Regions from separate parts of the Ornithinibacillus liuyingii genome, predicted to be linked through region 4. Evidence: riboswitches for the same ligand, from Rfam matches in the RefSeq annotation. Region 4 holds a riboswitch; each other region holds the start of a gene.
What was found. Region 4 has a riboswitch for S-adenosylmethionine ahead of ssuE (NADPH-dependent FMN reductase). Riboswitches for the same ligand answer to the same signal wherever they lie in the genome.

Region 1: it holds a riboswitch for S-adenosylmethionine, as region 4 does, so the genes downstream of both, metK (methionine adenosyltransferase) here and ssuE (NADPH-dependent FMN reductase) in region 4, are expected to answer to the same signal.
Region 2: it holds a riboswitch for S-adenosylmethionine, as region 4 does, so the genes downstream of both, ACSKT4_RS14560 (methionine ABC transporter ATP-binding protein) here and ssuE (NADPH-dependent FMN reductase) in region 4, are expected to answer to the same signal.
Region 3: it holds a riboswitch for S-adenosylmethionine, as region 4 does, so the genes downstream of both, ACSKT4_RS15785 (methionine ABC transporter ATP-binding protein) here and ssuE (NADPH-dependent FMN reductase) in region 4, are expected to answer to the same signal.

What each region holds. Positions count from the first base shown of each region.
Region 1 covers NZ_JBPWOS010000012.1:121,797-124,981, reverse strand. Annotated here, with positions in the region: gene metK (methionine adenosyltransferase) at 1-1,184, opposite strand, end outside; SAM riboswitch class I at 1,306-1,412, opposite strand; gene pckA (phosphoenolpyruvate carboxykinase (ATP)) at 1,607-3,185, shown strand, end outside.
Region 2 covers NZ_JBPWOS010000010.1:133,888-137,072, reverse strand. Annotated here, with positions in the region: gene ACSKT4_RS14565 (glycoside hydrolase family 30 protein) at 1-946, shown strand, start outside; SAM riboswitch class I at 1,056-1,167, shown strand; gene ACSKT4_RS14560 (methionine ABC transporter ATP-binding protein) at 1,271-2,296, shown strand; gene ACSKT4_RS14555 (methionine ABC transporter permease) at 2,286-2,948, shown strand; gene ACSKT4_RS14550 (MetQ/NlpA family ABC transporter substrate-binding protein) at 2,986-3,185, shown strand, end outside.
Region 3 covers NZ_JBPWOS010000012.1:55,110-58,294, forward strand. Annotated here, with positions in the region: gene gcvH (glycine cleavage system protein GcvH) at 1-340, shown strand, start outside; gene ACSKT4_RS15775 (toprim domain-containing protein) at 502-858, shown strand; gene ACSKT4_RS15780 (thioredoxin family protein) at 878-1,195, shown strand; SAM riboswitch class I at 1,275-1,388, shown strand; gene ACSKT4_RS15785 (methionine ABC transporter ATP-binding protein) at 1,553-2,575, shown strand; gene ACSKT4_RS15790 (methionine ABC transporter permease) at 2,568-3,185, shown strand, end outside.
Region 4 covers NZ_JBPWOS010000002.1:135,866-139,050, reverse strand. Annotated here, with positions in the region: gene ACSKT4_RS03595 (LLM class flavin-dependent oxidoreductase) at 1-658, opposite strand, end outside; SAM riboswitch class I at 759-866, opposite strand; SAM riboswitch class I at 989-1,098, shown strand; gene ssuE (NADPH-dependent FMN reductase) at 1,260-1,802, shown strand; gene ACSKT4_RS03585 (YitT family protein) at 1,863-2,669, shown strand; gene ACSKT4_RS03580 (cation:proton antiporter) at 2,867-3,185, shown strand, end outside.

The sequences.
Region 1 (3,185 bases), on a different contig from region 4:
GCTAATAACGCGTCTACTTTATCGGTTTTTTCCCAAGGAAATTCTACATCTGTTCTACCGAAATGACCATATGCTGCAGTTTGCTTATAGATAGGTCTTTGTAAATCTAGCATGCGGATAATTCCAGCTGGACGTAAATCAAATATATCGCGAACAGCATTAACTAATACCTCTTCGCTTACTACTCCGGTACCAAACGTATTAATGGAAATGGAAACCGGTTCTGCAACACCGATTGCATATGCAAGCTGAACTTCACATGAATCAGCTAATTTAGCAGCTACAATATTTTTCGCCACATAACGAGCAGCATAAGCAGCTGAACGGTCTACTTTTGTAGGATCCTTCCCACTAAAAGCACCCCCACCATGGCGTGCATAGCCACCATACGTATCGACAATTATTTTTCTACCAGTTAAACCTGCATCCCCTTGTGGACCTCCAATAACGAATCTTCCAGTCGGGTTAATAAAGTATTTCGTTTCATCATCTAATAATTCTGCAGGTACTACTGGCTTAATGACGTGCTCGATCAAGTCTTTTTCAATCTGTTCTAAAGTAACACTTTGTGAATGCTGTGTAGAAATGACAATCGTATCAACTCTTACTGGATGATCCTCTTCATCATATTCAATGGTTACTTGTGTTTTTCCATCTGGACGAAGATAAGCTAGCGTACTGTCTTTTCTAACATCACTTAGCCGTTTAGAAAGTTGATGCGCTAAAGAAATTGGTAACGGCATTAATTCTTTTGTTTCGTTACAAGCAAAACCAAACATCAATCCTTGGTCTCCTGCTCCGATTGCATCAATTTCACTCTCTGTCATTTTTCCAAGACGTGCTTCTAACGCTTGGTTTACCCCGCTTGCGATATCTGGTGATTGCTCATCAATAGCAGTTAGAACTGCACAAGTATCAGCATCAAATCCATATTTCGCACGAGTGTAACCGATATCTTTAACGGTTTGTCTAACAACCTGTGGGATATCAACATAGGTAGATGTGGTAATCTCTCCAGCAACAAGTACTAATCCTGTTGTTACGGTCGTTTCACACGCAACCCTAGCTAGCGGGTCCTTTTTTAAAATTTCATCTAAAATTGCATCGGAAATTTGGTCACATATTTTATCTGGGTGACCTTCTGTTACTGACTCAGAAGTAAATAATCGACGATTCTTAGCCATTTGGCTAAATCCTCCCTCTATTTCTTTGTTACGGAACTCAAATATCTATCAGATAGTATATCCTTAATCAATAAAAAAAGCCTTTCCTTCTTACATGAGGAAAGGGTTTACTAGCCTTTCGCTCTTATTGTTCAAGGAATTTTCCTTGCTTCAGGTTAGCACCTTTTCACAAATGTGATGGTTGCCGGGTTTCATCGGGTCTGTCCCTCCACCAACTCTGAATAAGAGAGTATCCGCTCTATTGTAGATTAACTGAAGCAATTGTCCTATGTCAACTGTATAATACACTGTCACGTAATTTTAATAAAATAATACAATAAAAACAACGAATAGTATGGACTATTAATTTAAATGTGTTATACTAATAATTAATTTCAGGAAATAAATGTATTGAATCTCATAAATAAAGGTAGGTAATTTTAATGAATACAGTAATGAAAACCTCATTATTGGAAGAACTTCTGTCCCAGCAAACTACAAAGAAAAACTTATCTGTTGCTAGATTAGTTGAAAAAGTCCTTTCACGAAATGAAGGGGTCTTATCAAATACAGGAGCTGTGCTCGCTACTACCGGTAAATATACTGGCCGTTCCCCAGAGGATAAGTTCATTGTAAAGGATTCCATATCCGAAAGTAAAGTAGACTGGGGTACTGTAAATCAACCTATTGAAGAAAAAGTATTTGAATCCTTATATACAAAAGTAATGGAGCACCTAAAGCAAAAAGATGAAGTTTTTGTATTTAATGGATTTGCTGGAGCTGATCACAACTATCAATTACCAATTCAAGTAATCAACGAATTTGCTTGGCATAATTTATTTGCGAAACAATTATTCATTCGTCCAACAGAGGAGCAATTAGCAAATCATCAAGCAGAATTTACTGTAATCTCTGCCCCAACCTTTAAGGCTGATCCGAGTATTGATGGTACTAACTCAGAGGCATTTATCATTGTATCGTTCAAGCACAAAGTCATCTTAATCGGTGGAACAGAGTATGCAGGTGAAATCAAAAAGTCCATCTTCTCTATCATGAACTTTTTATTACCAGAGCAAAACATATTATCCATGCACTGCTCAGCAAACGTAGGTAATGAGGGGGATGTTGCTTTATTCTTCGGTTTATCTGGAACTGGAAAAACAACATTATCAGCTGATCCTTACCGCAAGCTAATCGGTGATGATGAGCATGCCTGGAGTTCTAGTGGTGTGTTTAATATAGAAGGTGGCTGTTATGCAAAGTGTATCAACCTATCGGAAGAAAAGGAACCACAAATATACAACGCCATTAAGTTTGGTTCTGTATTAGAGAATGTAGTATTAGATGAAGAAACACGTATCCCTAATTTCGATAATACTTCCTTAACAGAAAATACTAGAGCTGCATATCCATTAGAACATATAGATAATATTGTAAATCCAAGCATTGCAGGACATCCGAATACCATTGTATTCCTAACTGCTGATGCATCTGGTACGTTACCACCTATTAGTAAACTAACAAAAGAACAAGCAATGTATCATTTCTTAAGTGGGTATACTAGTAAACTAGCTGGAACAGAACGTGGTGTAACAGAACCGCAAGCAACATTTTCAGCCTGCTTTGGAGCACCTTTCCTTCCATTATCGCCTGCAACATATGCAACGATGCTAGGTGAAAAAATTGATTTATATAATACAAATGTATTCCTAATTAATACTGGATGGACTGGTGGATCCTATGGTGTAGGAAATCGAATTAGGCTCTCTTATACTCGTGCAATGGTTCATGCTGCATTAGAAGGAGAACTAAATAACGTCGAAACAATTAAAGATGAAATCTTTGGCTTGGAAATCCCTGCTCATGTTGCTGGTGTTCCTGATGAACTACTTATTCCAAGAAATACATGGGAAGACAAAGAGGCATATGACGAAACAGCAAGAAATCTGGCTAAGAAGTTCCATGATAATTTCAAAAAATTTACTCATGTTAGCCCAGAAATCGCTGCAGCAGGACCTAATT
Region 2 (3,185 bases), on a different contig from region 4:
TATTCGTACGATTCATAATCAGGTTAAGATAATAGGTACGCCTTGGACTGCACCTGCATGGATGAAATATAGTAATCAGTTAAACGGATCCTATTTGAATTATGAAGATGAGCGTGTTTATGAAGCATACGCGAACTATTTTGTAAAATACATTCAAGCCTATGAAAACAACCAGATTCCAATTGATGCTATTACGATTCAAAATGAACCAGAGCATACCTCAGAATCCTACCCCACTATGAGTATGAATGCTGAGGAGCAAGCGATGTTTATTAAGCAATATTTACACCCTACATTTTCACAACACGATATTAACACCAAAATTTTGGCGTACGATCATAACTGGGAGAATGCTTTTGATTATTCGAACAAGGTTCTTCATGATGAAGAGGCTAATGCATACACGAGTGGCATCGCGTTTCATTGCTATGAGGGGGACCCTGAAAGTATGTCGAAGGTGCATGAAGCATATCCGGACAAGCATATCTATTTGACAGAGTGTAGTGGTGGTGATTGGAGCGCAGATTTTGGCGATAACCTAAATTGGTATATGTCGAATCTCATTATTGGTGGACCTCGGAATTGGGCAGAGGCAGTACTACTATGGAATATTGCACTTGATCCTAATGGCGGACCAACGAATGGGGGATGTAGTGATTGTCGCGGTGTTGTGACAGTAAATAAAGAGGCAAATGAGGTGTCAAAAAACGTCGAATATTATGCCCTTGGTCATGCTAGTAAATTTGTAAACCCCGGTGCAGTCCGAGTAAGTACTACGCATTATCAAGGTAAACTAGAAACAGTGGGGTTTCGAAATCCTGATGATTCAATGGTTCTAATCGTAGCCAATACAAGTGATCATTCTGAAACATTTCAAGTCAATTACCAAACCGAGTCTTTCACTTACACAATGGACCCGAATAGTGCTGCCACGTTTACATGGTAGGACAGGGACGAGAGATTCTATGAATTATTTTAAAAAAAAGATTGACATCTAATTCATTAGGTACTATAGTATTTATCATAACTTACAACTACATAAATATTGAATTTTCTTCTTATCCAGAGAGACCGAGGGATCAGGCCCTATGAAGTCTCGGCAGCGGGTTAATGTAAATTAACACTGTGCCACTTCCTGCAAATGTACGTACATTTGAAAGATGAGAAGGAAGTCGTTTCAGTTTATATTTTGAGACCTTCCTTTTTTCTATGGATAAGAAAAGAGGAAGGTCTTTTTCGTTGTGAATGAATAAAGGAGTGGCGTGAGTATATGATTGAATTTCGGAATATATCAAAAACCTTTAAAATTGGCAATCGTGAAGTAAATGCCGTTAAAAATGTATCTCTTTCAATTCAACAGGGAGAGATATTCGGAATTATTGGCTTTAGTGGTGCAGGGAAGAGTACCTTGTTACGACTAGTGAATTTATTGGAGACGCCGACAAATGGTGAAATTGAAGTGCAAGGCATCAATATCGGATCGCTCTCCCAAAAGGATGTCAGAAAGCTTCGAAGTAGAATTGGCATGATTTTTCAAAACTTTAACCTATTCGCTTCTAGAACAGTAGCAGGAAATGTGGCATATCCACTGAAGCTTGCTGGTTGGTCTAAAAAAGAAATCGATAAAAGAGTTAGCGAGCTACTTAGCTTTGTTGGTCTTACCGATAAGGCAAAAGATTATCCAGAGCAGTTATCTGGTGGGCAGAAGCAACGAGTCGGGATTGCGAGAGCACTAGCTACCTCTCCAGATATATTAATTTGTGACGAGGCAACATCTGCCCTAGATCCAGATACAACAAGTGAAATTCTTCGTCTTCTCAAAAAAGTAAATAAAGAATTAGGGATTACGATTTTGCTGATTACCCATGAAATGCATGTTATACAGGAGATTTGTGACAAAGTTGCGGTGATGGAGAATGGTGAAGTGATTGAAACGGATTCAGTCTTTAATGTATTTACCAATCCACAGCATCTTACGACACAGCGCTTCATCCAATCCGTACAGCAAGACAGACCATCAACTTCATTATTAAGGGAATGGAGAAGAAAAGGTGGAAAACATTTATATCGCGTTATCTTTAAGGGCGAGGTTGCCAGTGATCCAGTCTTATCTCGAGTAACTAGAAAATTTGATGTGGATGTCAATATTGTATACGGCTCTGTCCGAGAGCTTCAGGAGAAATTATACGGAAACTTGCTTGTCTCGTTTGAGGGACAGGAAGAAAATATATCTTCTGTTCTTTTAGCACTTCAGCAAGATGTAACAGTAGAGGAGGTGAATGTAAATGAAGGTTGATTGGAGTACATTTTGGCCGCGAATACTGGAGGCTACTGGGGAAACAGTTTTAATGGTTATTATGACACTTATTTTAGGTTCCATTCTGGGTATAACGATAGGTTTACTTTTATTTGTAACAAGAACTGGTAATATTTTGGAAAATAAGATTATGTTTAATTTACTGAATGTCTTGATTAATATTATTCGCCCTATTCCGTTCATCATCTTCTTAGTGGCAATTAGTCCATTAACTAGAGCAGTAGTTGGGACAACGATTGGGACATGGGCAGCAATTTTCCCAATGACGATTGCTTCAGCATTTGGAATTGCAAGGGTAGTAGAGAACAACTTAGTGAGTATTGACTCCGGAGTAATTGAAGCAGCGAAGGCAATGGGAGCAAGTCCTTTACGAATTATTTTCACCGTACTAATCCCAGAGGCGTTAGGACCACTTATTTTAGGGTTAACCTTTGTAACCGTAAGTTTGATCGACTTCTCAGCAATGGCAGGAACTGTTGGCGGAGGCGGTTTAGGTCATGTAGCAATGACCTATGGATACCAACGATTTGATGGCAGTGTCATGCTAGTGACCGTTATTATACTGATTATTCTAGTACAAATCGCACAGTGGATTGGAAATACAGTATCAAGAAAGATTATGAGACGATAGATTACTTCATAGTAAAAATACAAAAGGAGATGGAATGATGAAAAAATGGTTTAGTATGTTAATCGTATTAATTGCAGTGAGTACATTAGTTGCTTGTGGAAGTGATACTACTTCAGGTAATGGAGATGAAGTAGTAGTTAAAATTGGTGTAACAGGAACAGATGGCGAGGTATGGCCAATTCTAAAAGAGAAGGCGAAAGCAGAAGGTATTGAAATTGAATTAGTGGAGTTCTCTGA
Region 3 (3,185 bases), on a different contig from region 4:
GGTAAAAAAAGAAGGTAACACTGTTCGTGTAGGGATAACAGACTTCGCACAGGACGAATTAGGAGATATCGTATTTGTTGAGCTTCCAGAGGTTGGAGATGAGATACAAGTTGATGAGCCTTTTGGTAGCGTTGAGTCTGTAAAGACAGTGTCTGAATTATATGCGCCTATTAGTGGGAAAATTGTCGAAGTAAATACAGATTTAGAGGATAGCCCTGAGCTTGTAAACGAAGCTCCATATGAAGGTGCATGGATGATTGTCATCGAGCCTAGTGATGAATCTGAACTAGAAAATCTACTTTCGCCTGAGGCATATAAAGAACTAATCGAACAAGAATAATATGTTAAACATCTAAGAACTGACTTTTTTCCAAGCTTTACGGAAAAGAGTCAGTTTTCATTTCAAAAATATCCAGCTCTAGGCGTCAGTCCCTATTGAGAATATGTTCACCTGTTTGTGTTTGGACGCCTTACGCTCTAATCATATGAGGGGGATCTACCATGATTTCACATCAAACTGAACGTGTTATAATTGTTGAGGGTTTAACGGATAAAAGGCAACTTGAGAAAGTTATTAATGACCAGATTACAATTATTTGTACGAATGGAACGTTTGATATAGAACGTTTTGATGAAATGCTAGAAACCTATCAGTTGGATGAAAAGGATGTTTATATCTTTGTTGATGAAGACAAATCTGGGATGAAGCTTCGGAAACAACTTTCCCTTGAGTTACCACATGCAGAGCATATTTATGTTAGTAGTGAGTATCGAGAAGTAGCTGCTACCCCAGAACGAATTTTAGCAATGCTTCTACTTGGTAAGCAAATTGCTGTTAATCCCCATTATTTAGTCTAGCTTTCAAGTAGGTGATAAATTGAACGAGATTTCCAAAGAAGTTCTTGAACAACAAGAATATTTACTGTATATATATACCCCTTTTTGTGGTACTTGCCACATAGCCAGGACAATGTTAGATAAGATAGAAGCGGTGCATCAGGAGAACATATTTTATGAAATGAATGCCTCTTTGTATCCTGATTTCATGCAAGACAATAAAATCGAAAGTGTTCCTTGTCTTGTCATAAAAAAGGGTCATGATATTAAAGAAAAAATCTATGCATTTCAATCCACTGGGAATATATATCGTTACCTTTTAGAATATCAACCAGAATTATTTCGAGATAAAAAATAAATTGTATTGCATTTTTTTATTGACACGTCTATATACTGATGATATAGTAAATTCTGTTGAAAAATTGAATAATGTAAATCTCTTATCCAGAGCGGTGGAGGGAAAGGCCCTATGATACCGCGGCAACCTTCAAACTTTCGTGTTTGAAAAAGGTGCCAAGTCCTACAAAGCAATTGGCTTTGAAAGATGAGGGAACGTTAGGATTTAATAGTTACTATTACGTCTTTCTGTTCTCTTACAGAAAGGCGTTTTTTATTTGGGAAGGGCAAAATCAATTCTTACCATTACGTGATATAAATACGATTGTATTTATGCATTTCCGAAATTAGTACATCATAGAAAGAGGAGGGATATGGAATGATATCTATTAAAGATCTGACTAAAGTATTTCGCTTTGATCAGAAAGAAATCAAAGCAGTGGATCACTTAAGTTTAACCATTGAAGATGGTGATATATTTGGTGTGATTGGCTATAGTGGTGCGGGAAAAAGTACATTTATTCGTTTGCTAAATCGTCTCGAAGACCCTACTTCTGGTCAGGTAACCATTCAAGGCAAAAATATAACGGCAATGAAGAAGAATGAACTAAGAATTGCTAGACAGGATATTGGTATGATTTTTCAGCATTTTAATCTTCTATGGTCACGTACAGTTCGTGAAAATATTGCATTTCCATTAGAGATTGCTGGAGTTCCTGCAAAAGAGAGAGAAGATCGAGTAAAGGAACTAATTGAGCTTGTGGGACTTGCTGGAAGAGAGAATGCGTATCCTTCTCAATTAAGTGGTGGGCAGAAGCAGCGAGTTGGTATTGCAAGAGCACTTGCGAATAATCCTAAGGTGTTATTGTGTGATGAAGCAACCTCTGCATTAGATCCAGAAACAACAGATTCCATATTAGACCTTTTGGTAGATATTAATGGAAGATTAGGACTTACCATTATATTAATTACCCATGAAATGCATGTTATCAAGAAAATTTGTAACCGAGTTGCTGTGATGGAAAAAGGAAAGATTGTGGAGCAGGGTGATGTGTTAGATGTGTTCCTAAAACCGAAGCAGCCCGTTACTAAGAAATTTGTCGAACAAGTGATGGGTGACTCAGATGGTGATTTGAGTCAATTATTAGATGTTTATACAAGTGGAAGGGTTGTTCGTTTACATTTCGTCGGCGATTCTGCAAACCAAGCATTAATCAGTCAGTTATCTAAGGAATTTGAAATTGAAGTAAATATTCTTCAAGGAAAAATTACTCAAACTAAACTTGGTGCTTATGGGACCCTAGTAGTACAAATTAACGGAAGTGACCGTGAAATAAACAATACAATCCAATTTATTACGGAAAAAACCACTGTAGAAGTGGAGGTTTTAACCCATGCCTAATGAATTATTTCCTAATGTAGTAATAGAGAAATTACTAGTGGCAACCGGCGAAACGTTCTATATGACCCTTTTAGCCTTAGTAGGGACTGTTATTTTTGGAGTAATATTAGGACTTTTACTTTATTTAACCTCCAAAGGTGGACTATGGGAAAACAAAGCGTTGAATTTTATTGTAGCAACAATTGTTAACGTATTTCGAGCCATTCCTTTTATTATCTTAATATTGTTATTGATTCCATTTACTAATTTCTTGATTGGCACGATTAGGGGACCAAACGCGGCTCTTCCTGCGTTAATAGTGGGTGCAGCTCCGTTTTATGCAAGGTTAGTAGAAATTGGGTTACGTGAGGTAAATCGAGGCGTTATTGAAGCAGCACAGGCAATGGGAGCTAGAACAAAAACCATTATTTTTAAAGTGTTATTGCCAGAATCTATGCCTGCTCTTGTTTCTGGAATAACGGTTACTGCAATTGCCTTAATTGGGTATACAGCAGTAGCTGGTGTTATCGGTGCTGGGGGGCTAGGAGACTTTGCCTATTACCATGGTTTTGTTAGACGTGACTTTGATGTCGTGTTTGTATGCACCGTATTAATTGTTATTATTGTTTTC
Region 4 (3,185 bases):
GTTTCATATCAGCAATCTTGGCTTGTGCTTCCTCCACCGTATGTCCATGGATGACATACGCATCACAAAGCGATGAAATGACCTGTTTCCCTTTCTCACTTTCGCCACCCGCATATAAAATTGGGTTTGGCCGTTGGACTGGCTTAGGGGAAAGCTTGGTGTTCTCTATTTGATAAAACTGGCCCTGATAGGAGAAGGTTTCCTCCGTCCATAATCCTTTCAGAATCTCAATAAACTCTGCTGTTCGGTCATATCGTTCATCATGTGCGGTAAAATCACCACCATATTGCTTCGCCTCCTCGGCCCACCAGCCAGAAACAACATTTAAGGTAAAGCGTCCATTACTAATATGGTCGATGTTTGCCGCCATTTTTGCTGTAACAGCTGGATTATGAAACACGGGACGAACCGCTGTCATGATCTCGATTTTTTCTGTTACGGCTGCTAAAGCTGCTGCAGTAGACCATGCCTCTAAGGAATCCTTGTCTGTGCCTTTAATATCATTCAAGTAAAGCTCCGCAATTAAGGTAGTATCATAGCCCCATTTTTCTGCTGATTGAATTACTTTCTTTGCATAGTCAAACGTTGGTGGCATCTTTTCATCCTCGACATTACGTAACCACCCGCCAAAAATCGGTAACCAAAATCCGTACTTCATAAAACTTCCTCCTCATCCACTTGTGTTCTATCTGTAAAACATAAAAAAATCTCCTTCCCTAGATAGGAAAAGAGATAACTACTAAAAATAAGTTTGCACTCTCCTATCTTCCAAGCAATTGCTTGATGGAATTGGCACAGTATTCTTATGAAAGAACCTGTTGCCGAGGCTTCAAAGGGCCATGTCCCTCCACCTCTCTTGATAAGATCAAAAATTATTTGATTATTTCCTCTATCATAAAGTAACCCTTTCCACCTTGTCAATCATTAATTCCTACTTGACTGATAGGAATTGTTCGAATAGAATATAACAATAATTGCACACCACTACTTCTTATCAAGAGAAGTCGAGGGAACAGGCCCGATGACGCTTCAGCAACCTCTGATATATCATGTCAGAAAGGTGCTAATTCCGACGAGATTATTCTTGAGAGATAAGAGATTACATACAACAATGTAAAATCCCTTTATTCTCACCAGAAGAATAAGGGATTTTTCTGCTGATAGGAAGTAAATGCTAGGAAAAAACACAATCGCAAAAAGGACCGAATGTCCATTTTTCAAATGAATCGATGCAAGGAAATAGGAAAGGTTGAGTAGGAATGAGTGAGATCGTTATATTTTCTGGTAGTACTGCTACATTATCTGGCTCTGAGCAGGTATTACGTTATTTCGGGAGCCTATTACATGATAGACAATTTTCAGTAACCCATATTTCGGTAAGAGATGTACCATATCAAGATCTTTTTGACATGAATATAAACAGTCCAAAAATAAAACAAATGACAGCATTAATCGAAAATGCCCACGGTATCCTGATTGGGTCACCGGTTTATAAGGGAGCTTATTCCGGGGTGTTAAAAGCATTCATTGATCTTCTGCCACAGGATGTGTTGAAGCATAAGCCAGTCCTTCCGATTATGACTGGTGGGAGTCCTTCCCATCTTTTAGCCCTCGAATATACACTGAAGCCACTATTAGCCACATTAAAGGCGCATAATTTAAAAGGCCTCTACCTATTGGATCAAACAATCAATAAACAGAGGGAAATACCAATAGTAGATGAGGAAACCATACAGCGAGCAAGAAAACAGCTTGATTATTTCTGTAAATTAGTAGTTCACAGGCAGACAACGCCCATTTAGATGATTCAGCAGAATTTTAGCTAAAGATACTAATTTACATACACTAGGGAGAGTTACATCATGAAAAATATAATCGTCATCATCGGATCCTTTATTGTTGCATTTGCCTTTAATTTCTTTCTGGTCCCTTTTGGTATCTTAAGTAGTGGCGTTAGTGGTATAGCTATTTTAATTGGACTCATTACGCCACTTGATATCGGAATTCTGACCTTTATCTTTAATTTACCGTTACTCTTATTGGGCTATGTTAAATTAGGGAAGAGGATTACCGTGAATACGCTGATTTGTGTCGTGTCCCTATCTTTCTTTTTATATATTTTACCAGTAGTTGCGATAACGGATGATATTTTGCTTTCAACCATCTTTGGAGGAATTATTGGTGGAATTGGAGTCGGTATCATACTGAAATATTCCGGAACCTCTGGTGGGTTGGACATTATCGCGATTATTATTTCCCGTAATAGTAATATTAGTGTAGGGCTACTCCTTACCGGAATGAATGGTGTCATTGTCCTGCTATCTGGTGCTATCTTCAGCTGGGACATTGCATTATATACCCTTTTATCTATTTATTTGACGGGGAAAGTTATCGATGCGATTCACACAAGTCATATCAAACTGACCATGCAGATTGTGACATCAAAAGGAGATCAAATTAGAAAAGAATTACTGCAATCCGTTTATCGTGGGATTACGATTACGGAGGGATTCGGTGGTTATACAGAAGAAAAGAAACAAATTCTAATGATGGTCGTGACCCGTTATGAGACCGTGAAAATTAAAGAAATCGTTCGTCAACACGATGACAAAGCGTTTATTAACATCTTTCAAACCGTTGAAATTGATGGTGAATTTGCAAAGAACTAACGAAAGAACTCGTCTGCCCTGCTTCCTTTTCTATTTTCACCCTAATAGAAAAGGAATTTGGGGATAAGATGTTAGTAGTCGTATTCATTTTTCTATGTTAGCAAAAAAATAAAACATTACATTAGCTATTGAACGAAGCCAGTGATAAAATACGCTTATTCCAATCATTTACATATAACATAAGAAGGTGACTAGATATTCATACAGAATTTGTACTCATTAGTATTGTTATTGTCATTTCACTCGGTATCTTATCACAATGGTTAGCCTGGAGAATTCAATGGCCATCTATTGTCATCATGTCTGTTGCCGGATTATTAATTGGTCCGGTATTCGGATTAATTAATCCGCAAGAAGCGCTTGGGAGTCTTTATAGTCCCATTATCTCGCTTGCAGTGGCATTAATTTTATTTGAAGGTAGTACAAGCTTAGATGTACGGGAATTAAAGGGGGTATCGAAGTCGGTATTCCGAATCGTCACGTTTGGTACTACGTTAGCCTGGATTGGTGGCTCCT